Regions from separate parts of the Sphingobacterium sp. UME9 genome, predicted to be linked through region 4. Evidence: riboswitches for the same ligand, from Rfam matches in the RefSeq annotation. Region 4 holds a riboswitch; each other region holds the start of a gene.
The links. A riboswitch is a leader RNA that binds a small molecule or an ion and turns the genes downstream of it on or off. The one in region 4 is predicted to bind thiamine pyrophosphate.
Positions count from the first base shown of each region.

Region 1: another riboswitch for thiamine pyrophosphate. It lies ahead of pnuC (nicotinamide riboside transporter PnuC); the one in region 4 lies ahead of thiS (sulfur carrier protein ThiS).
Region 2: another riboswitch for thiamine pyrophosphate. It lies ahead of thiM (hydroxyethylthiazole kinase); the one in region 4 lies ahead of thiS (sulfur carrier protein ThiS).
Region 3: another riboswitch for thiamine pyrophosphate. It lies ahead of A9970_RS19840 (TonB-dependent receptor domain-containing protein); the one in region 4 lies ahead of thiS (sulfur carrier protein ThiS).

Region 1 is NZ_LZZP01000013.1:1,727,383-1,733,538, forward strand. Features, by position in the region: gene A9970_RS26425 (malate:quinone oxidoreductase) at 201-1,700, shown strand; TPP riboswitch at 1,715-1,859, shown strand; gene pnuC (nicotinamide riboside transporter PnuC) at 1,915-2,532, shown strand; gene A9970_RS26435 (acyl-CoA dehydrogenase) at 2,519-3,598, shown strand; gene A9970_RS26440 (DUF6796 family protein) at 3,812-4,540, opposite strand; gene A9970_RS26445 (SusC/RagA family TonB-linked outer membrane protein) at 5,280-6,156, shown strand, end outside.
Region 2 is NZ_LZZP01000013.1:1,178,378-1,184,533, reverse strand. Features, by position in the region: gene A9970_RS23995 (hypothetical protein) at 1-702, shown strand, start outside; gene A9970_RS23990 (VanW family protein) at 828-1,670, shown strand; TPP riboswitch at 1,734-1,826, shown strand; gene thiM (hydroxyethylthiazole kinase) at 1,909-2,712, shown strand; gene thiE (thiamine phosphate synthase) at 2,702-3,334, shown strand; gene thiD (bifunctional hydroxymethylpyrimidine kinase/phosphomethylpyrimidine kinase) at 3,331-4,170, shown strand; gene tenA (thiaminase II) at 4,157-4,813, shown strand; gene A9970_RS23965 (GIN domain-containing protein) at 5,054-5,797, shown strand; gene A9970_RS23960 (DUF1572 family protein) at 6,088-6,156, shown strand, end outside.
Region 3 is NZ_LZZP01000013.1:189,528-195,683, reverse strand. Features, by position in the region: gene A9970_RS19855 (lipopolysaccharide biosynthesis protein) at 1-1,438, opposite strand, end outside; gene A9970_RS19850 (acylphosphatase) at 1,483-1,764, opposite strand; gene A9970_RS19845 (amidohydrolase family protein) at 1,883-3,058, opposite strand; TPP riboswitch at 3,287-3,412, shown strand; gene A9970_RS19840 (TonB-dependent receptor domain-containing protein) at 3,467-5,902, shown strand; gene dtd (D-aminoacyl-tRNA deacylase) at 6,043-6,156, shown strand, end outside.
Region 4 is NZ_LZZP01000003.1:1,566,446-1,572,601, forward strand. Features, by position in the region: gene A9970_RS08320 (alpha-L-rhamnosidase) at 1-2,614, opposite strand, end outside; TPP riboswitch at 2,775-2,870, shown strand; gene thiS (sulfur carrier protein ThiS) at 2,930-3,136, shown strand; gene thiC (phosphomethylpyrimidine synthase ThiC) at 3,182-4,996, shown strand; gene A9970_RS08335 (thiamine phosphate synthase) at 4,993-5,610, shown strand; gene A9970_RS08340 (thiamine phosphate synthase) at 5,556-6,156, shown strand, end outside.

The DNA of each region.
Region 1 (6,156 bases), on a different contig from region 4:
CTGACCTTGTGTTTATCTTGGAGTGGGGGAGTGTTTTCAGGAAACAATTTCAGAATTTTACGGTAAGCGATCGCTCACTTAGGATTATTTTAATAAATCAATGGTATTTTTGAATAAGTGGTTCTAAAAAGTACAGTTTTTTGACAAAAGACTTGGACGTTTACCAAAAACTATATTAAATTTGCATCAATCACAAAAACATGAGCAAAAAATCAAATAAAGAAGTTGACGTTGTTCTGATCGGCGCCGGTATTATGAGTGCTACTTTGGGTACTCTAATCAATGAATTAAGCCCAGACGTTAATATTGAAATTCTTGAGCGTTTGGATGTTGTGGCTGCTGAAAGTTCTGACGCTTGGAATAATGCTGGCACGGGTCACTCTGCCTTATGCGAGTTAAATTATACCCCCGAACAGAAAGATGGTTCTGTAAAGATTGATAAAGCAGTTAAAATTGCTGAGCAATTTGAAGTGTCTAAGCAATTTTGGTCCTACCTCGTTGATAAAGGCATTATTGCCCAACCTGAAAATTTTATCCGTAGTATTCCACACATGAGTGCGGTTTTTGGTGAAAAAGATGCTAAATTCCTAAAGACAAGATGGGAAACATTGACGACCCAAAACTTGTTCAAAGGGATGGAGTATACCGAAGATACGGCATTGTTGAAATCGTGGATTCCATTGATGATGGAAGGACGCGAGGCCGACGAAAAAATCGCTGCGACAAAAATGGATCTGGGTACCGATGTTAATTTTGGGTCGTTGACACGTGATTTGATCGCTAATCTTGAAAATAAAGAAAATATTTCGATCTCCTTAAACCATGAAGTAATCGACATCGAACGTGAAGAAGATGGCCGTTGGGAAGTGGAGGTCAAAGATTTAAAGACAGGAACAAAGAGAGAAATCAAAGCAAAGTTTGTATTTATTGGGGCCGGTGGCCACTCGTTGTTGTTGTTGGAAAAATCTGGAATACCAGAAGCGAAAGGCTATGGCGGATTTCCTGTAGGGGGCCAATGGCTACGTTGTGTAAATGAAGAAATCATTAATACACATCATGCGAAGGTATATGGAAAAGCTTCTGTTGGAGCTCCTCCAATGTCTGTACCGCACTTAGATACACGTTATATTGATGGAAAGCAAGCGTTATTGTTTGGACCTTATGCAGGTTTTTCAACTAAATTCTTAAAACAAGGTTCTTACTTCGATTTACCCGCTTCTATCAAACTGTCCAATATCCGTCCGATGTTATCAGCCGGACTTGACAACTTACCTCTGACGAAGTATCTTATTACTGAAGTCATGAAGTCACCAAAAGATAAACTAGAGTCTTTAAAACAATTTATGCCTACAGCTAAATTGGAGGATTGGGTTATCGAGAAAGCAGGACAACGTGTTCAGGTCATCAAGAAAGATGAAAAGAAAGGTGGAATTTTAGAATTTGGTACAGAAGTCGTTTCTAGTGCAGATGGTTCTATTGCAGCGCTATTAGGAGCTTCTCCTGGAGCTTCGACCTCAGTTGCTATCATGATCAGCCTGTTGAAGAGATGTTTCCCTGAACGTGCGAAATCAGATGAATACCGTAAAAAACTACGTGAAATGATTCCTTCACACGGGAAATCATTGAACGATGATGCGCAACTATGTAAAGAAACGCGTACGCGTACGCACAAAGCGTTGAAATTGATTGATATAGAATAATCAATTCGACAGAAAATATACTTATGGGGTGCTTGGAATGACCATGGTCATTCTCGGCTGAGATTATACCCAATAAAAGCGATTGTACCTCCTTGTACAATCGCTTTTATATACCTGATCCAGGTAATGCTGGCGTAGGAATTTAATTTCAATAAAAACGTCCGTTTTTCTCCCATAGGTTTATTATGAATTACACGAAATAATAAACAAGGCGATGACTTCTGAAACAATTTTCGAAGCTTTTATAAAACAGATCCAACAGGCCACCATAGCGGAATGGTTAGGGGTATCCTTTGGTGTTTTACAGGTTTGGTTTTCCCGGCAAAATAAATCGATCAATTACATTTTTGGGATTATTGGTATCTTAATTTCTGTTTACGTATTATTCCATGCGAAACTATATGCAGAAATATTACTACATCTCTATTATTTGATCATGAGCATCTATGGCTGGATCTATTGGAAATATAGTAGTGATGTTGCTGCTCCCATAACGCATTGTGAGCCGAAAGAATGGTGGATAGTAGGGGGAATCTGTGCCCTCGGTTTTTTGTTGTTTTATTTCGGATTGGTACATTTAACGGATTCTGATGTACCGCTTTGGGACTCTGCGGTTTCCTGTACAGCTTGGGCAGGGATGTGGTTATTGGCAAAACGGAAGATAGAAAATTGGATATTGTTGAATATTAGTAATCTGATGGCAATTCCTTTACTGATCCATAAAGGGCTATTTCTTTATTCGGGCTTGACTTTGTTTTTATTTGTTATGGCATTTAGTGGATATTTTAATTGGAGGAGAATAATAAGTGAAGAAAGATATGCAACTCAGTAGCGAAGATATCGCCATTCTGAAAGATAATCAGGCTAAGGGAATCCATCAGAAAACATTGTCGGATGGACAACTCGAGCTCATTTTTCGTCGGAAATGGTTTAAGATTTGGGTTCCCCGTGCATTGGGTGGATTGGGACTGACTCTACCCGAAGGCCTCAACTTATTGGCTGACCTGGCTTATTGGGATGGGGGACTAGCCTGGACAGTAACGTTATGTTCAGGAGCAAATCTCTTTGTCGGTTTTATTGATCCGGTTTTAGGAGATCAGATTTTTAAAACGGATCGGGTTTGTTTCGGAGGAAGCGGACAGGCATCAGGTACAGCTACACGTGAAGGTGAACATTATCGGCTCCGCGGTTTTTGGAGATATGCTACCGGTGCTCCTCATTTAACCCATTTTACCTTAAATGCTGCAATTCAGGAGGCAGGAAAACCCGTGTTGGACGAAAAAGGTGAACCACTGATAAAATCATTTTTTGTGGATCGTGACCATGTACTGGTGCATTACGACTGGGATACATTTGGATTGGAGGCTACGGCTTCGCATTCCTTTTCGCTGGAAGACATACTCGTTGATGGTAGCCAGTCTTTTGAGATTGATGGGGCAAAAAGTACACGTAGCGAGCTGTTGTATCAATATCCCTTTATGCCTTTTGCGGAATTGACTTTACTGGCCAACTTTACGGGAATGTATAAGCGCTTTTTGGATTTAATCGAAAAACTATTTGTGTTAAAAAGCAATCAATCCAAATGGGAGAAGACTGAAAGTAAAGAAGCGTTTAGGGTACTCGATGACTTTCAGCAAGATTATGTTAATCGGACGGAAGCAATAATGAATTTGGTCGCTCTTTCTTGGGTAAATCTTCATGATGGCAATGATAATGCAGCAATTTATGAACAGATAGGGATACAAAGTCGAGATTTTGTGGAATCTATCTTGACAAATACAATAAGACTCTATCCGCATACCGGAATTTCGGGGGCCGCCATCGAACATGAAATCAATATAATCTTCCGGAATATTTTTACGGCTTCGCAACACAAGTTATTGCAAAAGAGCTTATAAACAAAAAAGACTATCCTAGGATAGTCTTTTTTGTTTATAGGACAAATGAAGATTTCGGGAGCATTGCCGATACAATTTAGATGGTCAATTTGTAAGGGAAACTAGTGCTCCTGTCTATCGAAATCCTAATTTGGAAAGCTTTAAAAAGTCTATTGAGGTGGAGATTGAATTCTTTTGTGTTAACTCAAAAGCTGCTATTATCCTAGTCAGCTGTTATTGTGATGTCTCTTTTTCCGAAGGTAGTTTGAAACAAAACAAAAGCAATAGAAAGAAAATCAAATAAGATATATTAAATGCAGCAGCTCCTATCCATCCTCTTAAGTCAGATGGAGGTAGGATTAATTTCAAAGGAAGCTGGTAAATGGTAAGAAATAGCGGACTGATCAATCCTGCCCATTTTGGTAGATTAGTTTTACCAGCAAATATAAAAATTGAAAATATTAAATAGGCGACTAACATCGTGATGATCGCTGTCCCCCATGTGATAAACATTGTTTTTTGAAAGCCAGCGGCGATTTTTAACAAATAGGGGTGGGCGACAGGATCGGTGTTATAGATTGCTTTGTAGATCTCTCCCGTAAAATAGAAAACAGCATGCCCCAAAGGCATAAGCATCACACTGATAACCAGTAAATAGTAGGTTCCCCTGGCATACCATGTATTCTTATCCAAAATGTATTGATATACCAACCAAACACCAGGTAGAAATAAAGTTGCTGTCATCGCAGCAATTAATGCCCCGAACATGAGGCGGTTGATTGATCCTTCAAGCATTAAAGTCGCAAGTCCAACGTCAACCTTTTCGGAATATGTACTATAAAAAAGAGGATAGTTTTTGGGATCTACATCAAAGCCCGCGACATATATATCGCCCACAATCCAGCATATGGCGCCAGCTATACCTGAAATAAATGCCCATTTTAATCGTTTTTGGTAATTCATACGTTGATATTTTAATATTGAAATTCGACCACCTCACCGAGGTACTTGGTCTCCAATCATGATTTGTTACAAAGAATCCGATGCAAAACTAAGAGACTCTTTTTATTTTGAGAGCTGTTATAAGGAATAAAGTATCCGCCAAAAGGAATAGTTTAACCATTGACTGTATGTGATGGTTTTTCCATTCAAACTACCTGCTTAAACATTAAATTGATTCAATAAATTATATCTTATATAGGTTGCGTTACTCTTCATCTTATTGAATCCGTGTATTTCTTTTATTTCTATTTAGGTTTTATTTCTGTAGAATGGGTATATGAATGATAGCTAATATTAAAATAATCTTTTGAAAGGTCCTTTTTAAAGTTTGTAGTTGGCTGTTTTACTTTAAATAGCTGATTTATTTTTATTTTATAAGTTTTTTTGTCGTGTTAAACAAAATGGTTTTTTTAGGGTTATATAGGCAATGAATTGTATTTTTTAAGCCTGTTTAGATATACAGCAATTTGACGGAAGCCACCATGCTAATCCGGAGATACATAAGGGTATACAAGTGCCGACGAGCTGAATAAAATCGTAGCTAAAAGGTTTTAAAAGCGTAAAATTGACAATTAATATTTTGATGTATCATTAATAATACATTTATTTGCCTAATAATCTATTGCAACCGGTTGCAATTTTAAAAAAACTGCCGGTTTAAACGAATTATAAATCAAGTTAATCTATCATTATTAAACTTATGTGGTATTCTGACAAAATCAAACTGGTGACGGCTTCTAAAAAGTGGATTATTCCGCTTGTTGCTCTAGCGACCAGTTATACACAGGTCCAAGCGGCGGCCGCCTTATGCGCTTTAAAGGGAAATAGTAATTTCCTAAATTTTCAACAATCCATTTCTGGGGTAATTAAAGATGCCGCTACGGGAAATCCAATTAGTGGTGTAACAGTTTTAATTAAAGGAACGACTGTAGTAACGCAGACTGATGCAGCAGGGCGTTATACGATTGCAGCTAAGCCAGGACAGATCCTATTGGCTCGCTTTGTTGGTTATGACAATCAGGAGATTACTGTTGGCGAAAGTAAGTCTGTAAACATCCAGCTTACAGCTTCGAGTAACCAAATCGGTGAGGTTGTAGTGACAGCACTGGGTATTATGCGGGAAAAGAAATCTTTAGGCTATTCAACGACCTCTGTCAAAGGGGATCAATTTACCACCGCCCGTGATCCGAATTTGGGGAATGCTCTAAGCGGAAAAGTGGCAGGTGTGAGTGTAGCCGGAAACGCAACTGGACTTGGTGGAAGTAGCCGTGTGGTCATTCGTGGAAATGCCTCCATGACAGGTAACAATATGCCCCTATATGTAGTAGACGGTATTCCATTGGATAACCAGAATCAAGGCTCCGCAGGTCAATACGGAGGCATGGATATGGGAGATGGACTCAACAGTATTAATGCCGATGATATTGAAAATATTCAAGTATTAAAAGGTGCGGCTGCCTCTGCGTTATATGGCTATAGAGGTGGAAATGGCGTTATTATGATCACAACCAAATCAGGCAAAGGAGCACAGGGGATCGGTATCGATTTCAATAACAATATGACTGTCAATACCATTT
Region 2 (6,156 bases), on a different contig from region 4:
CTTTATTACAGTCAGCGTAAGAATATATGTGACGGCACTTATGTAATGCAGCAGTTTTCGGACGAAAATGAGGTGCAATCCGGTGCAATTATGACGACTGTATATGAAGAAGGCAAAGAGATCACATCGAACAATCTTTCCGGGGGAAATAATTATTACAACAAAAGATGCTATAATCAATTCGGACTTATCGACTCCATACAGTACCTTCGAAATAGTAAGTGGAGCAGCAGTACAATTTACCGGTATCTCCCAAATGCCATTGTTTCCTACGATCCTACATTTGAATCGGCGATGATTTATCACTTGAACAGTAAACTCCAGGTTATAAAAAGTGAATCCATTCATTTTGTATATCAACGGAGAGACTGGACCATTTACAGTTATGATCAACAGAATCGAATTACTGAAGAGATTTCGGGCAGAAATGATCAAAGAGAAAGTCGCGTCCGCTATCAGTATGATAGTCCGGAAACAAGTGACTACTCACTACGCCAAACCTTCGATCAAAGCGATCGACTGACAGCCGAAATCAAGCGATCGTACCGAGCCAACGAAACGATTGATGAGTTTTATTATGAGGGTGTATTACAACAAAAATCTATTGTAAAAGATCTCGGAAACTGTACCTACGAAAGCTTGATATATAACAAGGAGGGAAAGTTAACAGCAAAATACATACAGGCAAAGAAAACCAACTAAACGAACTGAAAAACTGCACTAAGCTCAGACAATAAGATTCTTGATTTTGATAAAAAAATATTCGACGAAATTCGGCAAAAAACACATTTCTGCACTAATTTTGATAGCGATACATAAACGTCAAATTGAGAAAAAGAAAACTGATCAGTCAACACCATCCCATACTCTATTTTATTGCAGTATGGGCGAGAAGAGTGCAGCGCAAAGCCGTTTGGCTATTTGATAATAAGAAATACAGCACAGCTAAATCAGCTGAAAAACTTCCCTTTCGTATTAAAAAGCATCAGTCTGTCTTATTAAAAAAATTGGGCGAAAATAATATGCAACTGCAGATCAACAAAGTTACCAACCTGAAAATTGCAGCAGCACAGATTAATAGCATTCTGATCAGACCGAAGGAAACCTTTTCATTTTGTAAACTCGTTGGACTACCCACTGTAAAAAAAGGATATCTGCCCGGCATGGAGTTATCCTTTGGTGAAGCAAGAGCGGGTATTGGCGGTGGAATCTGTCAAATATCCAACCTCATCCATTGGCTTGTTATCCATAGTCCACTCACCGTCAATGAACGTTATCACCACTCTTTTGACCCTTTTCCTGACGATGGCCGTGTTTTGCCATTCGGTAGTGGAGCTACCGTCTTTTATAACTATCGTGATTATCAATTCACCAACAACACGCCTTACACCTTTCAAATAAATCTCTGGTTCACAGACAAATGTTTAGAAGGTGAATTGAGGATCGATCAAGAACTGGATTTTGCGTATCATGTCTTTGAAAAAGAACATCAATTTCTTAAAATAGACAATCAGTTCTTTCGTAAAAATGAGATTTGGCGCGAGAAGTTTTTAAAGTTTCAGGGTGGAAAAGTTTTAGAGACAGAGCTCTTGACCAAAAATTTTGCCCGCGTCACCTATGTTCCTACTGCGTATATTGAAATTAGTGCCGATCAAAATACGGCCGATTAATTCAACAAGCTAAGTGATCGAAAAATGACTGATATGAAAAGTCCTCTTTTTTGTTTAAGTTTGGTCTGGCTTTGGGGGTATTCTGTATAGAATTGAGATAGTCCCTTTGAACCTGATTCGGTTTATACCGGCGTAGGGAAAAGCAAAAATCCACTGTACAGCATACTCCTTTACTGCACAGGCTATCGCTCTTCTTCCCTCCAAGGCCACAAAGTACATCTTAGCATATGTAAAAAGAATGGAAGATTCAATTATCAATTTATTAGAGCAGCTGAGGGTTGAAAAACCCCTTGTACACAACATCACAAACCTAGTCGTGATGAACAATACTGCCAACGCACTTTTAGCCTTAGGAGCGTCCCCTGTGATGGTACACAGTCCATTAGAAGTACGCGAGGTTGTCGATATTGCACAAGCTCTTGTCATTAATATCGGCACCTTGAGTGAAGAAACAGCCGAAGCTATGCTGGTTGCTACCGAACATGCCAATACCATTGGACGGCCATGGGTACTTGATCCTGTTGGTGCTGGAATATCAGCATTCCGCAATGATTTATTATCCAATCTACTGGATCTCAAACCAACGGTTATTCGTGGAAATGCATCAGAAATCATGACGCTATACAACTTCAACCAACCGAACACAAAAGGAGTCGACAGCACGACAGCAAGTAAAGATGCCCTCCGATTTGGCCAATTATTACAAGAGCAAACCGGCTCCATTATCTGTATTTCTGGAGAAGTAGACTATATCCTTTCACAGCAATACCGGGTTGAAGTTTTTAATGGCAACCCTTTAATGACACAGGTAACTGGACTTGGCTGTAGCGCTACTGCGCTTATTGGTGCATTTCTAGGTGTTACAGACCAATATTTTGAAGCAGCTGTTGCCGGTGTGTCCATTTTGAGCTTGGCGGGAGAACTCGCTGCCCAAACAGCAGCTGGCCCGGGTACCCTGCAATTGAATCTCTATGATGAACTCTATCAGCTCAATGCAGAACGTCTAAAATCAAAGCTCAAGATCAAACGCTATGCGCATTAATCCGCTTTTCCCCTACCCTTTATATTTGGTGATTTCTGAGCGAGACTGTTATCCTCAAAATTGGCTCAGTGTCGCGGAAGAGGCCATTATTGGTGGAGTCGATCTTATACAACTGCGCGAAAAAGCTGACGATCCGGCTACATTTTTGGATAAAGCCTTGCGCTTGAAAAAACTGACCGATCATTATGGTATTCCGCTCGTGATCAATGATGTTGTAGCAATCGCTGCCCAAATCGAGGCATGGGGAGTACATGTGGGTCAAAATGATTTCCAGCCGCTCGCTATTCGTGAAAAATATGGCGATAAATTAACTATTGGCTGGTCAATAGAAGACATGCAACAACTGGAAAGTCAACAAATGTACGCCGTTGACCACCTTGGTGTAAGTCCCATTTTTTCAACGAAAACAAAGGTGGATACGGTTACTGAATGGGGAATTGCGGGTTTAAAACAACTTCGGAGTAGGACGGAAAAACCATTGATCGCAATCGGAAGGATGAACTTACAAACTGCAGAAGAGACCTGGAATGCAGGTGCAGACTCCATTGCAGTCGTTTCGGCCATATGCCAAAGTCAAGATCCCAGAGCTGCCAGTGCACAACTAAAAGAACTATTAAAATGACAAAAGATAAAAAATACCGCGTCCACACTGTACTCAGCATTGCAGGTTTCGACGGTAGTGGTGGTGCAGGTATACAAGCAGACACCAAAACGATATCTGCATTAGGATGTTATGCCATGAATGCCTTAACTGCCCTACCCGTACAGAATACACAAGGTGTAAGAAATATTTATGAAATTCCTACGAACGCTGTCCGAGACCAATTAGATGCTATTTTTGACGACATCTATCCCGATGCAATCAAAATAGGGATGGTACACAACATTGAACTTGTGGAGCTTATTAGCGCCTATTTAAAAGAATATAAAGGACCTATCGTATTTGATCCAGTCATGGTATCGACCAGCGGGCACAAGCTCATTCACGATGATACAATTCAGGCCTGCATAGAACTTCTTTTTCCTTTAGCAACGCTGATTACACCAAATTTAGATGAGGTAAGTGTTTTAGTAGACGAAGTTATTGACAATGTCGAGAAAATGGAAAAAGCGGGAAATAGCTTGTTGGCCAAGGGGTGTCAATCCGTACTGATTAAAGGCGGGCATCTCCAAAGTCAAGAGTTAACATCCCTGTTGTTCCAGCAGAAGAATCCAACAATTGAATTCAAATCACAAAAAATTAACAGCAAAAATACACATGGCTCCGGTTGTTCGCTTTCTTCAGCAATTGCGAGCCATTTGGCACAAGGCGTTGGCCTCGTTAGCGCAGTAGACTTCGCATTGGCCTATATACACGCAGCAATAGCTGGTAGCAAAGACCTCGTCATTGGCAAAGGAAATGGGCCATTAAATCACTTCCACAATCCGATTAAACTTATTCAATATGAACTGGACTGATCATGCCTGGGATTCAATAACATCAATTTATTCAGATATACTTGCTATGCCGTTTATTGTTCAGCTTAGTAATGGCAGTCTTCCCCTGGATAAATTTCAATTTTACATGCAGCAGGATGCTTTCTATTTAGAAGAATTTGGCCGCGTCCTTGCTTTTATAGGTGCTAAAAGCACGGATAATCAACAAGCATTGGACTATTTCGAATTTGGTCGCAATGCGCTTCTTGTTGAACGGGCATTACACGAAAATTACTTTCGGGAATTTGGTTTAAGTCCTGCCGACAAGAGCAACAAAATCGAACCAACCTGCCATCATTATGTCCATTTTCTAAAAAGTGTAGCCGCTTTCGAGTGCGTTGAGGTCGCTATGGCGGCAACACTCCCCTGTTTTTGGATTTATAAGGAGGTCGGAGATCACATTGTATCGACAGCAAATACACAGGGAAATCCCTATTCCAAATGGATAGAAACCTATAGCGGTGAGGATTTTGCACAGGGCGTTATCAAGGCGAAAAACTACGTTGACAAAATTGCAGCAGAAACTACTGCAACAAAACGGGAGAAGATGCGACAAGTATTTATAACAGCTTCCCAATTAGAGTATCAATTCTGGTTAGCAGCCTACAAACGAAGGGTATGGTAAACAAACTATTGTCCGATACCGAACAGTTGATGTTCAAAAATGAGCATTAACGAAAATAGCACTCAGGAACAAAACTAGTGTTAATCAGTATTTTAAACGGATTTAAAGTTTTGGCACTACTATTATACTATAGGTGGCAGTTAACAATAGAGCCTGTGCATAAGCACATAAGAAACGATAAAAAGGGAAATTAAAATGAAACTTTCAGTAACAATAAATTTAAACTAATAACAGAAAATAATGAAAAGAATCTTAACCATTGCCTTTATTTCATTTTTATATGTAGCTCAGGCACAAGAACGCGAAACGCGCAAGATCACTGCTCCAGACGGCATTTCATCGGCAACTTCACTACGTGTGGATTACATTCATTCAAATCGAAATGAAGTTGTTGTTGAAGCAAACAACCCTGAACATTTATCCCTTATAGAAACGACCGTAAAAAACGGTACACTGTACGTACAGTATAAAAGAAATACGCAAATTAGAAATGCGAGAAACAATCGTGTAATTGTTTATTCAAGTAAGATACCAACACGTTTCTCAGCATCTTCTAGCAGTTCAATTCATACCGATGAAACTATTAAGGCCGATAAAATTTCTGTTGACGTATCTTCTTCAGCAAGCATATCTCTTAAAAAATTAATTGCGGATGATATAAGCCTTTCAACCAGTTCTTCGAGTAGTTTAACAACGGATGTGAGCAGTAAAAATTTGCAGGTATCTGCAAGTAGTTCGTCCAGCCAAGACATTTCGGGAAGTGCTTCAAATTTAAATTTGAACACCAACTCATCGGCATCGGTTGATATGAGCCGTTTCTCAACAACAAATGCCCAAATACAAGCGAATTCGTCTGCAAATGTAACGCTCAGCGTGAAAGAAAACTTACAGGGAAAGGTTTCTACATCTGCAAGAATTGCGTTAAAAAATCAACCAAAAAATGTCCAAGTTGACAAATCAACTAGCGGCAGAGTAGTACTATAATTTTTAGTGTGGTCTTTAATAAAGACTGTTTGTTTATGTTTAATGTTTAGTTAGCTTAAAGGTGATACATACCCCAGTATCACCTTTGCTTTTATCCCCCTTTTTGCTCACACTTCTCCTTCTCCTTCTCCTTCTAAATTTACACATTAATCACCTCAAAAAGCAGTATCTGGAAATTAGTGAGATCGATAGCAACACCAGATTTCTACTCAAAAAAAACTATTTTAGGTCTCGGTTTCACGACATTTTTTGTATATTAATATTCATATAAATGACAAACTTTCGGCGTAATGGATAATTTTTTAGCGACTTGTATAAAGCAATTTCAATATTATAAATCATTGGGTGATAAAACATTT
Region 3 (6,156 bases), on a different contig from region 4:
GATTTCGTTCCATCAGAAATACACCTCCAATGTAAGCAACTAAAAGCCCATTACCAACGAAGGCATTATGATTAAATACAAAGTAGGATAGATAGGAGAAACATATCCCTACAAATATATACATCAGGATCTTGCCCAATTTATAGGGTATAGGATAATGTTTTTGCCCCCATACATAAGATAGCACCACCATAGAAAAGTAGGCTAGAAATGTGACTATTGATGCTCCAACATAACTGTACCTCGGGATCAGGTAATAATTTGCAACGATGGTTATTCCTGCCCCTACCAATGAAATATACAATGCGTACCGCGTTTGATCGGAAAGCTTATACCATACCGAAAGATTCATATAAATACCCAGCAGGACATAATTGAATAGTAATAGCGGAACGATAAAAAGTCCAGACCAATATAAGTCACGAGTTTCCACATTTCCTTTAATAAAATACTTCAGCCAGTCAATATTCGCTGTAATCCCCAGCATAACTAACATCATGGCAATTACGAAATATTCCATAATCAACGCATAGGTCTTCTTTGCATTGGCATTTTTTGCATAAGAAAAGAAAAATGGTTCGGCCCCCAATCGAAAAGCCTGAACAAAAATGCTCAGAAACATTGCTAATTTTCCAACGGCTCCATAGATCCCCAAATCGCGATCCCCAATATCCTTAGGCAGGTAGATTGGCAACACAATTTTATCTAAATTTTCGTTGATGATATAAGAAATATTAGCTATTAAAATCGGAAAGCTATACGATAGCATCTTTAAGATTAGCTGCTTTTCCGGTTTAAAATAGAAACCCCTCATTTCAGGAAGGAGCAATAGAAAGGTTGCTGCACTTGCCACAATATTAGAAATAAATACATAACCTATCCATTCATTTCTATACCAACCGGAACACCAAGTACCCAAAACACCACCATCTTTTATCAGATAGGGAACTAGCGCAATAAAGAATAGGTTAAGAATAACCATAATACCGATGTTGGCCAATTTAATAGCACCAAATCGAATAGGCCTTCCCTCCGATCTCAATTTCGCAAAAGGAACAATAGCTAAAGCATCCAATGCCAATATGAGGGCGAAATACTTCACATAGCTCTCGTAATCGGCATTGTAAGTTCCCTTATTCAACCAGCTACCAATAGTGCCAGCAAAGACTATGGCCGTAATAAAAAATAATGCTGCCAAAGAGGCAATGACGATAAAACTGTTATTGAAAACCTGCTTTTTATCCTTTTCTTCGACTTTTTGGAGAAACCTAAAAAAAGTTGTTTCCATTCCAAATGCCAAAACGGCATTGATCATGGATGCCCAGGCGTACATATTAGTAAATATTCCGTAGGACGCAGGTGGATATTTGAGGACATACAATGGCGTCATGACGAAATACAGCATACGGGCTATAATCGTACTCAGGCCATAGATCATGGTCTGTCCGGCGAATTTTTTAAGTACTGACAAGGCGAAACGGCTTAAGATTGAACTCTTTTAACTACTTCAAAATTGGAAAAGCCCTTCATTTCGCCTTCCTTTACCTCAACACTTTCAACGATTGCACCCTCGGGTCCTTCTTGGCAGAACTCCAACAGTGAATCTAGTGCAAAATCGTCGCCCTCGCCCTCTATATAGACAGAACCATCTTTTAAATTGACAACAAAGCCTCTAACACCGACTTGATCTGCAACCGCCTTGGTTGTCAATCTAAAAAAGACCCCTTGTACTTTACCTCTTATTGAAATATTCAAATGTTTCATCTGTAACTTATTTTTTCTTCCATCGGTCAGATGGAACTTACCATGACTATAGTTTCGTTATTATAGTCATGGACGGTTCAATAAGAGCAAAAGTACAGAAGTTTTGGGGAATTAAATACTACGCTAAACGTTTTACCTTAACATCTTCATTTAGGCGCATGTGTTCCATACCTTGCAACAACACAATCCCAGGTTTTTTACCCACTTCAAGTGAGCCAAATTCATTCTCAATGTTCAACGCGATAGCACCATTGATTGTAGCCCATTGAATAGTCTGCAAGAAATCGAGATCCTCAAAGTGCGCATGCAATACCTTTAGCTCCTCCAAAATGGACAATGTATCGTTTGAAGCTAAACTGTCCGTTCCGATTACTAAACGCTGTCCGGCATTCATAAAATTCTGAACCTTTGGTAATGTTCCCTCAATATAAAGGTTGGCTTTTGGACAGAGACACCACATCACATCACGATCCATACGCTCTACAAAATCCAAATCTTTAAGAGAGGTATAGGTGTTATGAACCAACAATAATTTATTTGGATAAGGCAAATAAGGAAGATAAGACTGAATCGAATTTCTTGCCTGCGCCTTAATCGCATCAGCATTTTTTCCTATACTTTTATAAAAGTCCAAGAACTCACCCATTTTATAACGGAACAGTTTATTCTCCTCTTCACTTTCTTGATTGTGAATACTGATAATATTTGTTTCCGGAACCATCTTCTTGAATTTCTTAAAAAGGACCTTCGAACAAGAATAGGGAGCGTGCGGAGTAATGGATACATGCCCATTCCTAAACTCTTGGGTCAACGATTTAGCCTCCTTTAACTTAAAGTCAGCTTCTTCAGGTTCAATTCCGAGCACCTCCACAAATGTGTGATATAATATCTGTGAATCTTCCTTCAATTTTGAAGAATTATCAGTGTTGGCGTGATCTCCGACTGCGACAATACCATTTTCGTACATATCTCGATCGGCTTTGGCCATAGCGTCATCTATTTTTTTCATCGATGCCGACCGCGTTGTCATCACCTTACTGAGAAAGCTCGGAAGCCCCGTACCTTTAGGAACAATACCTTTCATATGCGACAATTCAATGTGGCAATGTGCATTGATAAAACCTGGAATTATCACTCCTTCATATCTCTCAACCTTCGTTTTATCTGAAGGTGTAAATGAAGTTGGGTCATAGATACCTTGAATTACCCCCTCCTCATCTACCGAAACAATACCGTCTTTTATTGGCATTGAAGTAATCGGCAGAATATAATTAGCGCTTAAATATTTTAACATTTTATCTCCTCACTATCAATTTAGTAACTAAAATTTTTTGACCTGTATGAATACATACCTCTAGTAGAAAAATTCATGCCAAGGTACCTAAAAAGAACAATAAATACCAAAAACAACAATTTGCACAAATTTTTAACCAAAAAGAAATAATACCGCAAATCCACTCTTTTCCATTTGTCATAAATTACTTCTTTATACTTCATTTCAATTTTAAATTTATATATTCGCAGCATCGAATAGGGGTGCCTTGTTTTGTCAGGAACACAAATAAAGGCTGAGATTATACCCAACAGATTAAATTCTGTACACCTGATCCAGATAATGCTGGCGTAGGGAGAGGTTAGTTAAATAGTGCGGTCATAGTAACCCCTTGCTATGATTTGTTTAACTCAAACAAAATACATTACCATGATCAAATTTTTGATTTGTAGCTCCTTAGCTACTATTTCAAGCCAAATTGCCATTGCGCAACAAAATCTGACAATTAAAGCTGTAGACAATACCAATCAGACCCCCTTACAGTATGTTTCCATATCCATAGATGGACAAGCATCCTTCGCTGGCCAATCGGACAAAAATGGACTGATTAAACTATATCGTATCAATACAGGTAAGCACCAGATCCAGGTATCTTCTCTTGGATATAAAACATGGAGCCAAAATGTGGATGTTAAAGACAATTTGGAGCTTACGGTAGCGTTAGAACCTAGTACAATTCAAATGGAAGAGGTGCTTGTTCAATCTACCCGTGCCAAAAGAAATGCTCCTACAACCTTTAAAAACATCTCCAAAGAAGAAATAACGCGTAATAACCTCGGCCAGGATATTCCATTCCTTTTAAATCAGACTCCATCCGTGCAGGTCAATTCCGATGCCGGTGCAGGCATAGGTTATACCGGAATGACAATCAGGGGATCGGATAATCAACGAATCAACGTAACATTAAATGGAATCCCTTTAAATGATGCGGAGAGCATGGGTTCATTTTTTGTAAACCTTCCCGACTTTGCCTCTTCTACCGAGAGCATCCAAGTTCAGCGTGGTATTGGGACTTCGACGAATGGTGCCGGATCATTTGGAGCCTCATTAAATATTCAGTCCAATACGTTAGTCGAAACCCCTTACGCAGAGCTCAACAATTCATTTGGCTCCTACAATACCTGGAAAAATACAGTCAAGGTAGGTACCGGGCTAATTAACGACAAATTTGCCTTCAATGCCAGATTATCTCGAATCAGTAGCGATGGTTATATCGAAAGAGGTAGTTCAGACTTACAGTCTTTTTATGTGGACGGAGGTTATTATGGCAAGAAACATATTTTAAAAGGAATTGTATTCTGGGGAAAAGAAAAGACATATCAAGCCTGGAATGGCGTTCCCGAACCATTGATTACTGGCGATCGATCACGCATGGATGACTATGCAGATAATGCACTCGAAATCTCGGGCGCAGAGAAAGATCGTTTCATGAACGCCGGCCGGAATTATAATCTATATACGTATCAAAATCAAACAGATAATTATACGCAGAAACATCATCAACTTCATTATACCAATATCCTGAACGACAAATTGACGCTCAATACAGCCCTACACTATACAAGAGGTTATGGTTACTATGAAGAAATGAGACCCGGAGATAAACTAAGTAAATACGGTTTGCCTAACGTCATCATTGGTAAAGATACCATACAAAAAACAGATCTCGTCCGCAGGAGATGGCTTGATAATTATTTTTATGGCATGACCTATGCACTAAATTACAGACCGAATGATCAGCTTGAAATTACTTGGGGTGGAGCTTATAATCAATACAAAGGAAAACATTATGGCCAGGTGATTTGGGCACAATATGCATCAACAGGTTTTCTTGACGATAAATATTACTTCGGGAAATCACAAAAAAATGATTTCAGTAATTTCTTAAAGGTCGATTATAAACTAGATAAGTGGATATTAATGGCCGATATTCAATATCGGAATGTAGATTACCACATGTATGGTGATGATGATAAGGTGAAAAATTATAATTATCATCCTAAGTTTAATTTCTTAAACCCTAAAGCTGGTGCAACTTATTTGCTAAATGACCATTCAAATGTATACGCTTCTTATGCCTTTGCACAAAAAGAACCTGTTCGCAAGGATTTTATAGAGAAAAATAGCGCCTTACCCGATCCGACCCCGGAGAAAATGCAGGACATCGAATTTGGCTATCGCTTTACAAATGAAAAATTCAACATCGGATTGAATGGGTATGGCATGTTTTACAAGGATCAGTTGATCCCAACAGGTGAAATCAGTGATACTGGCTCTCCAATTCGACAAAATGTCAAAGATAGCTATAGAATGGGGCTTGAATTCGATGGATCATGGAACATCAACAAGCAGTTCAACTGGAAAGCAACAGCTAGTTTCAGCCAAAATAAAATTAAAGACTTTGAAGAGGTAATCGGTGATACAAGGATATTTTATTCGAAAACAGACATTGCTTTATCTCCGGGAACGATTTTGTCAAGTAATTTTTCTTATAGTCCGATAACATCACTTACATTCTCTCTTCTATCCAAATTTGTAGGAAGACAATATCTAGATAATTCATCTGCGAAAGAGAGAAGCATTTCCTCTTATTTTGTCAACAATCTGTTAGCAAACTATAGCTTTACAGCATTAGGTATCAAAAACATCAGTGCAACTTTACAGGTCAACAACATCTTCAACGAAAAGTACGAAGCCAATGGCTACACCTTTGGTTGGATGGAAGGTGATACACGAAAATATTATAATTTCTATTTCCCACAAGCACCAACAAATTTCCTATTGGGCTTGAATTTCAAATTTTAGAAACAATTTATTTAAATAAAAAAACGTCTCTTTTTTCCTGAGGAAGCAAGAGACGTTTTTTATTTAATATCGTGGATAAATTGCACATTACATCGTGTTTAACAATCGGAATTTTTACCTTTGGTTTTATACTTTTCATTATGCGCGCAGTTATACAACGAGTGAAAAACGCCTCTTGTACGGTAGATAATCAGATTACAGGCCAGATCCAGAAGGGTTTAATGATTTTATTAGGAGTTGAAGAAGCAGACACA
Region 4 (6,156 bases):
TGTGTTTACCAGCCTCCAATTGGACGATATCGCTGCTTCTAACATTATCCGGTGGATAAAATGTTGCCGTCGCATTAGCAGGTATTTGGATATTATATACGATCATTTTATCCTTTAACTTCCATTCGGAAACAATTTTACCGTAGGGTGAATTGTAAGAAATAGAAGATTCTTTCAATTCCTGGGGGAAGATGGGTTTTAAGAGCACATGTTTAAATCCAGGTTGTTTAGGATCTGGAAGAATCCCGCCGATAGATTTAAAAAACCAACCACCGATTTCGCCAAACATCATGTGGTTGTCTGAAATATCCCGTGTTGCTTTTAAATCCCAGTTCTCCAACAATGTTGTCGCTCCATTTACAATCCACCATCCCCAAGACGGGTAGGTATCTTGTACCGCGACCTTATAGGCTGTCGTTGCATAACCGTTATCTTTTAACGCATTCAATAATGCTTTAGCACCCAATACGCCTACATCCAAATGAAAGTTGGTCTCTTCCACTTTCTTATTCAGGTTGGCGGCAACACGGGCTTTCATTTCATTGGGTACAACGCCCCAATAGAGAGGTACACTCAGTTCGGTCTGTGTTCCATTGCTATAAACACCCTTGGAAGCATCTAAAAATTTAGCGTTGATAGCCGTCTTAATTTTTTCGCTTAGCAGTTCATATTTTTGTTGATCTGCTGTGTATCCAAACAATTTGGCCGCAGCAGCCAAGATGGTTGCATCCACATAAAAATAAACAGATGAGGTCAACTCCAGATTGGACTGTGACTTCACCGGCACCCAGTCTCCACGCCCAAACGTTGTCAACCCAGACGGGCTGATTCCGTCTACATAATCGACATAGCGTTTGATATTTAGGTAGCATTCTTCTAATGCACGTGGGTCTCCATAAAACTGATAAATCTGCCATGGAATGATGGCAATGGTGCTTGTCCAATCCAAACCATTTGCGGTACCGTAGCCCCATCCGCCAGTTGGAATAATATCGGGTAAGACACCATTCTCCTGTTGTTCATCACGATGATCCGCCATCCATTTTTCATAAACTGTTATCCCGTCAAAATTGTATAAAGCTGTTTCAATCGCAAGGTGCCCATCCCCTGTCCAACCGTTCTTTTCGCGCTGCGGACAGTCCGTAGGATAGCCCATCAAATTGGACAAGTAGGCATTGTTGGTCGCTGTCCATAGTTTGTTGACCAACGCTGATGATGTCTTGAGCTGTCCAATAGCAGGCACATCACTATGCATAAAATAGGCGGTCACAGCCGAACTATCCAATGCAATTGCGGCACTGCTGCTAACCTCGACATAACGAAACCCTTTGTAACCGAACTTTGCCATAAACTCATCATCGCGACCACTTAAGGTCAATATATCGGTCTGAAAGGGCTCCTTTTCCTTATCGCCCCGATAATAAACATCAATATTGGACTGATCAAGATGCCCATCCGCCAACAACCGCTCACCATGCTTGATACGCAGAATAGTACCCGCAGCTCCTTTCACTTTAACTTTTGTAATCCCGGCCATATTCTGGCCCATATCGAACACATAGGTACGTTGGTCTATCTTTGTCACTGATTTTGGCTTATAGGACTTCACGAGCCGAATCGGTACCATCTGTTGGGAAACGATATGTGCAGATGGCGCATTTCTATACTGAACAGCCTGCCAGGCCGAATCATCGTATTTTGGTTTATCCCAGTTCGGTATTTCCAGTCTTGCATCGTAATGCTCACCAGTGTAAATATTATTATAAGTGATTGGTCCCGAAGCTGTCTTCCACTGCTTATCCGAAACAATGGTTTCCGTCGTTCCATCGATATAAACGATTTTCAGTTCTAAACAGAATGTTGGCCGGGCCCGCCATGGTGCTTTATCAAAGTTCCAAACGGCCAGTGGTTGATGATTATACCAGCCATTCCCCAAAACAACGCCAATGGCGTTCTCTCCTTTTTGAAGCTGCTGGGTTACGTCCGTCACGACATACAATGTGCGTCGGTCAAATCGAGTATACATTGGATCCAGACGATGGTCGCCAACGCGCTGGCCATTAATGGAAAGTTCATATAATCCTGCTGCGGCAATATATGCGCGGGCAGATTTTATCTGCTTATTTGCCTTAAATTCTGTTCTAAAATAAGGCGTTTCCCGCGCATGAATATCCTTATTGTCGCTGATCCATTTTCCTTTCCAAAGGTCCATTCCCATCATTCCTGTTTCGAAAGATGCTATTTCAGAACGTGTTGATACACCATCCTTATCCCATACTTTAACCCTCCAGAAGTACTTAGTCTGTGGCTTTAACTGTGTGCCGGTATAGGGCACTAACATGGAAGAACTGAGCTGTTTGCCACTATCCCAGCTATCTTTTGTCTCTTTCAGCAGTGCCAGCGAATCTTGCCCTAAAAGGATCTGATAAGCTTGTTGTACCGCACCTTTACGTTGGTCCTCAAGTCGCCAGCTAAGTCTCGGGTGAATTGCATCAATACCCAATGGATTGACCAAATGTTCGCATGTCAACTGCACGACGCTACAGTTGTTTTTAGATTGGGCATAAGTGTTGCTAGCGATACACAACAGTGTTGTCAATAAAATCCTACGCATTAAAAAATACTATTCTTGGTGGTTGTTAAATTGTTTTAGCTGATTCAAAAAACTAATATATCAAATATTTCCCACATACTGACCTGTACTTTCCTGCACAATATGCCTAAGTCTGCAAAATAAAATTCTTGCAACTTTCATAAAAATAACCTTATCTTAGTCGCAACTTTAGGGGTGTCTGCTCGTGCAGGCTGAGATTTTACCCTTATAACCTGATCCGGATCATACTGGCGTAGGGAAAAGTGAGCTGTCTACAAGGTGCATTGCTGTGCCTTTGTGTAGCCATTCCTAAAGTTTTACCAAAAAAATTAAGGAATGGAACTTACAATAAACCATCAGATTCGATTTTTCGACCCCCCACTTACTTCACTTGAAGGCTTGTTGCTTTTGGAATTATCTGGCAAAACTCAGGGTGTGGCTGTGGCCATCAACAACAAAGTCATCCCCAAAAAGGACTGGGCTACGACAACACTTAAACCTTACGATCAGATTATCTTAATTACCGCATCTCAGGGCGGATAGCCATTTCCAAAAAATCAACCGAGTAATTCACCCAATACAGAAAAAATGACAGCTGAAACAATTACGCAATCACCCTTTCCAAATGCAAAGAAAATTTTTGTATCCGGAAAACTATTTCCTATTCAAGTCGCTATGCGTCAAATCTCCTTGAGTCCAACCAAATTAACGAATGGAGAGGTAGAAATTAATCCGCCGGTAACAATCTATGATACTTCTGGACCTTATACGGATGACACCGTCCATATCGATATCCGGAAAGGCCTCCCTCGCCTTCGCGATCAGTGGATCTTGGATCGTCAGGATGTCATACAGCTGGCTAACATCAGCTCTGAATATGGACAAAAACGCCTTTCTGATCCAACGTTGGATGAACTCCGATTTGCGTATAGCCATAAACCGAAAGTAGCCTCTGCCGGTAGGAATGTCACCCAATTACATTATGCAAAGCAAGGCATTATTACCCCAGAAATGGAGTACGTTGCTATCCGTGAAAACCAACGTATCGAGCAGCTCACGGCCAGCACCCCCGGAATGGATCATCAGCATAAAGGACAAAACTTTGGTGCCAGAACACATGATAAAGCTATTACACCAGAATTTGTCCGTGAGGAAATCGCTGCCGGAAGAGCAATCATCCCTAATAATATCAATCACCCTGAAAGTGAACCCATGATTATCGGGCGCAACTTTCTAGTTAAAATTAATGCCAATATTGGCAATAGCGCCGTAAGTTCAAGTATAGAGGAAGAAGTTGAAAAAGCGGTATGGGCCTGTCGTTGGGGAGCCGATACCATCATGGATCTATCCACTGGCAAAAATATTCACGAAACCCGCGAATGGATTATCCGTAACTCGCCCGTTCCAATCGGTACAGTACCGATCTATCAGGCGCTCGAAAAAGTGAAGGGGGTGGCCGAGGACCTTACCTGGGAAATATTCAGAGATACCTTGATTGAACAGGCCGAACAGGGTGTTTCGTACTTTACCATACACGCCGGCGTACTGCTTCGTTATATCCATCTCACGGCATCTCGAGTAACGGGCATTGTCTCCAGAGGAGGGTCTATCATGGCCAAATGGTGTCTTTTCCACCACAAAGAGAACTTTCTTTATACTCATTTTGAGGAGATCTGTGAGATCATGAAGCGATATGATGTTGCTTTTTCACTTGGCGATGGTCTCCGTCCAGGAGCCATTGCGGACGCCAACGATGCGGCTCAATTTGCTGAGCTCGAAACACTGGGCGAACTCACCAAGGTCGCCTGGAAACACGATGTTCAGGTGATGATCGAAGGTCCGGGCCATGTTCCTATGCAATTGATCAAAGAGAATATGGACAAACAATTGGCCTGTTGTGACGAAGCTCCATTTTATACCTTGGGTCCCTTAACAACTGATATTGCTCCAGGTTATGACCATATCACATCAGCCATTGGAGCTGCGATGATCGGTTGGTATGGATGTGCGATGCTTTGCTATGTGACCCCCAAAGAACATCTGGGCTTACCAAATAAAAAAGACGTTAAAGACGGTGTAATCACCTATAAACTAGCTGCCCATGCGGCCGATTTGGCCAAAGGACATCCAGGTGCACAATACCGTGATAATGCCTTGAGTAAAGCGAGATTTGAATTTAGATGGGAAGATCAATTCAACCTTTCCCTGGATCCAGATACCGCACGTGAATATCATGACGAAACGTTGCCGGCAGATGCGGCCAAAGTGGCTCACTTCTGCTCCATGTGCGGTCCCAAATTTTGCTCCATGAAAATTACGCAGGAAATCAGAGATAGTGCCGCACAAGGGATGCTGGAAAAATCGCAGGAATTCATCGCACAAGGAAAAGAGATTTATTCATGATCATCGCTTTGACAGCAGCAGAAACGATCCCTTCTGAAAAAGGGATTATAGATGCTTTGTTCAAAGAAGGACTTGATATCCTGCATTTGCGCAAGTATCATTTTACGGACCTACAAATGTCCAGGTACGTTGAATCTATAGATTCAACGTACCTGGATAGATTGGTCCTACATTCCCACCCTCACCTATCGGTTGAGCTCGGAATCGCGCGTATTCATATGAACGAAAAGAATAGAAAGGATAGATCAACAAATCAAATGCTGCCTACAACAATCTGTTCAACATCTGTGCATGATATCGATCAATTCAATAGCCTTGATGAATGTTGGGCCTATGCTTTTCTAAGTCCATTATTTCCGAGCATCTCTAAAGTGGGGTATGGAGTGCATAATGCAAGGCTGGATCAGCTCCCGTCACGCTCCAACTTTACTGTTGGTCTCATCGGTCTTGGAGGGATAAACCAAGGCAACTGTCTTATTCCGATGCAGCAAGGTGCAGATGGAATTGCCTTATATGGTACTTTATGGAAGCACCCTGATCCAGTTCAAAATTTTATAGCATGCAAACAAAAATTATGGAAAAACTCCAATATATATCGCAGGGACAAACATTAACTGAACAAAAAAATAACATACTGAAAGCGCTGGATGCTGGGGCCAAATGGATACAGATCAGATGGAAGGACGCCGATGAAAAGAGCCGATACCTGCTTGCAGAACAGATCAAGCAAACCTGTTCCGAATTCGGTGCCAGCTGTATCATCAATGACCATCCTTCGCTTGCAGCGGCTATAGACGCAGACGGCGTGCACTTGGGACTGGATGACTGCAGCGTCACAGCTGCCCGGGACATATTGGGTGCAGGAAAAATAATCGGCGGTACTGCCAATAGCTTTGCGCATGTAGAACAAAGAATAAGTGAACATTGTGACTATATCGGACTCGGACCATTCAACTATACCACAACAAAACAAAAACTAAGTCCTCTATTGGGGATTACAGGATATGAAAACATCATCCAACAAGTCCGCCTAGCAGGCTTGCCCCCTATTCCAATATTCGCAATTGGCGGTATAAGCCAACTTGAAGATATCCAACAGCTATTAGAAATTGGAGTTTACGGTGTAGCACTCTCTGGAATCGTAACCAAGACTCCAAACA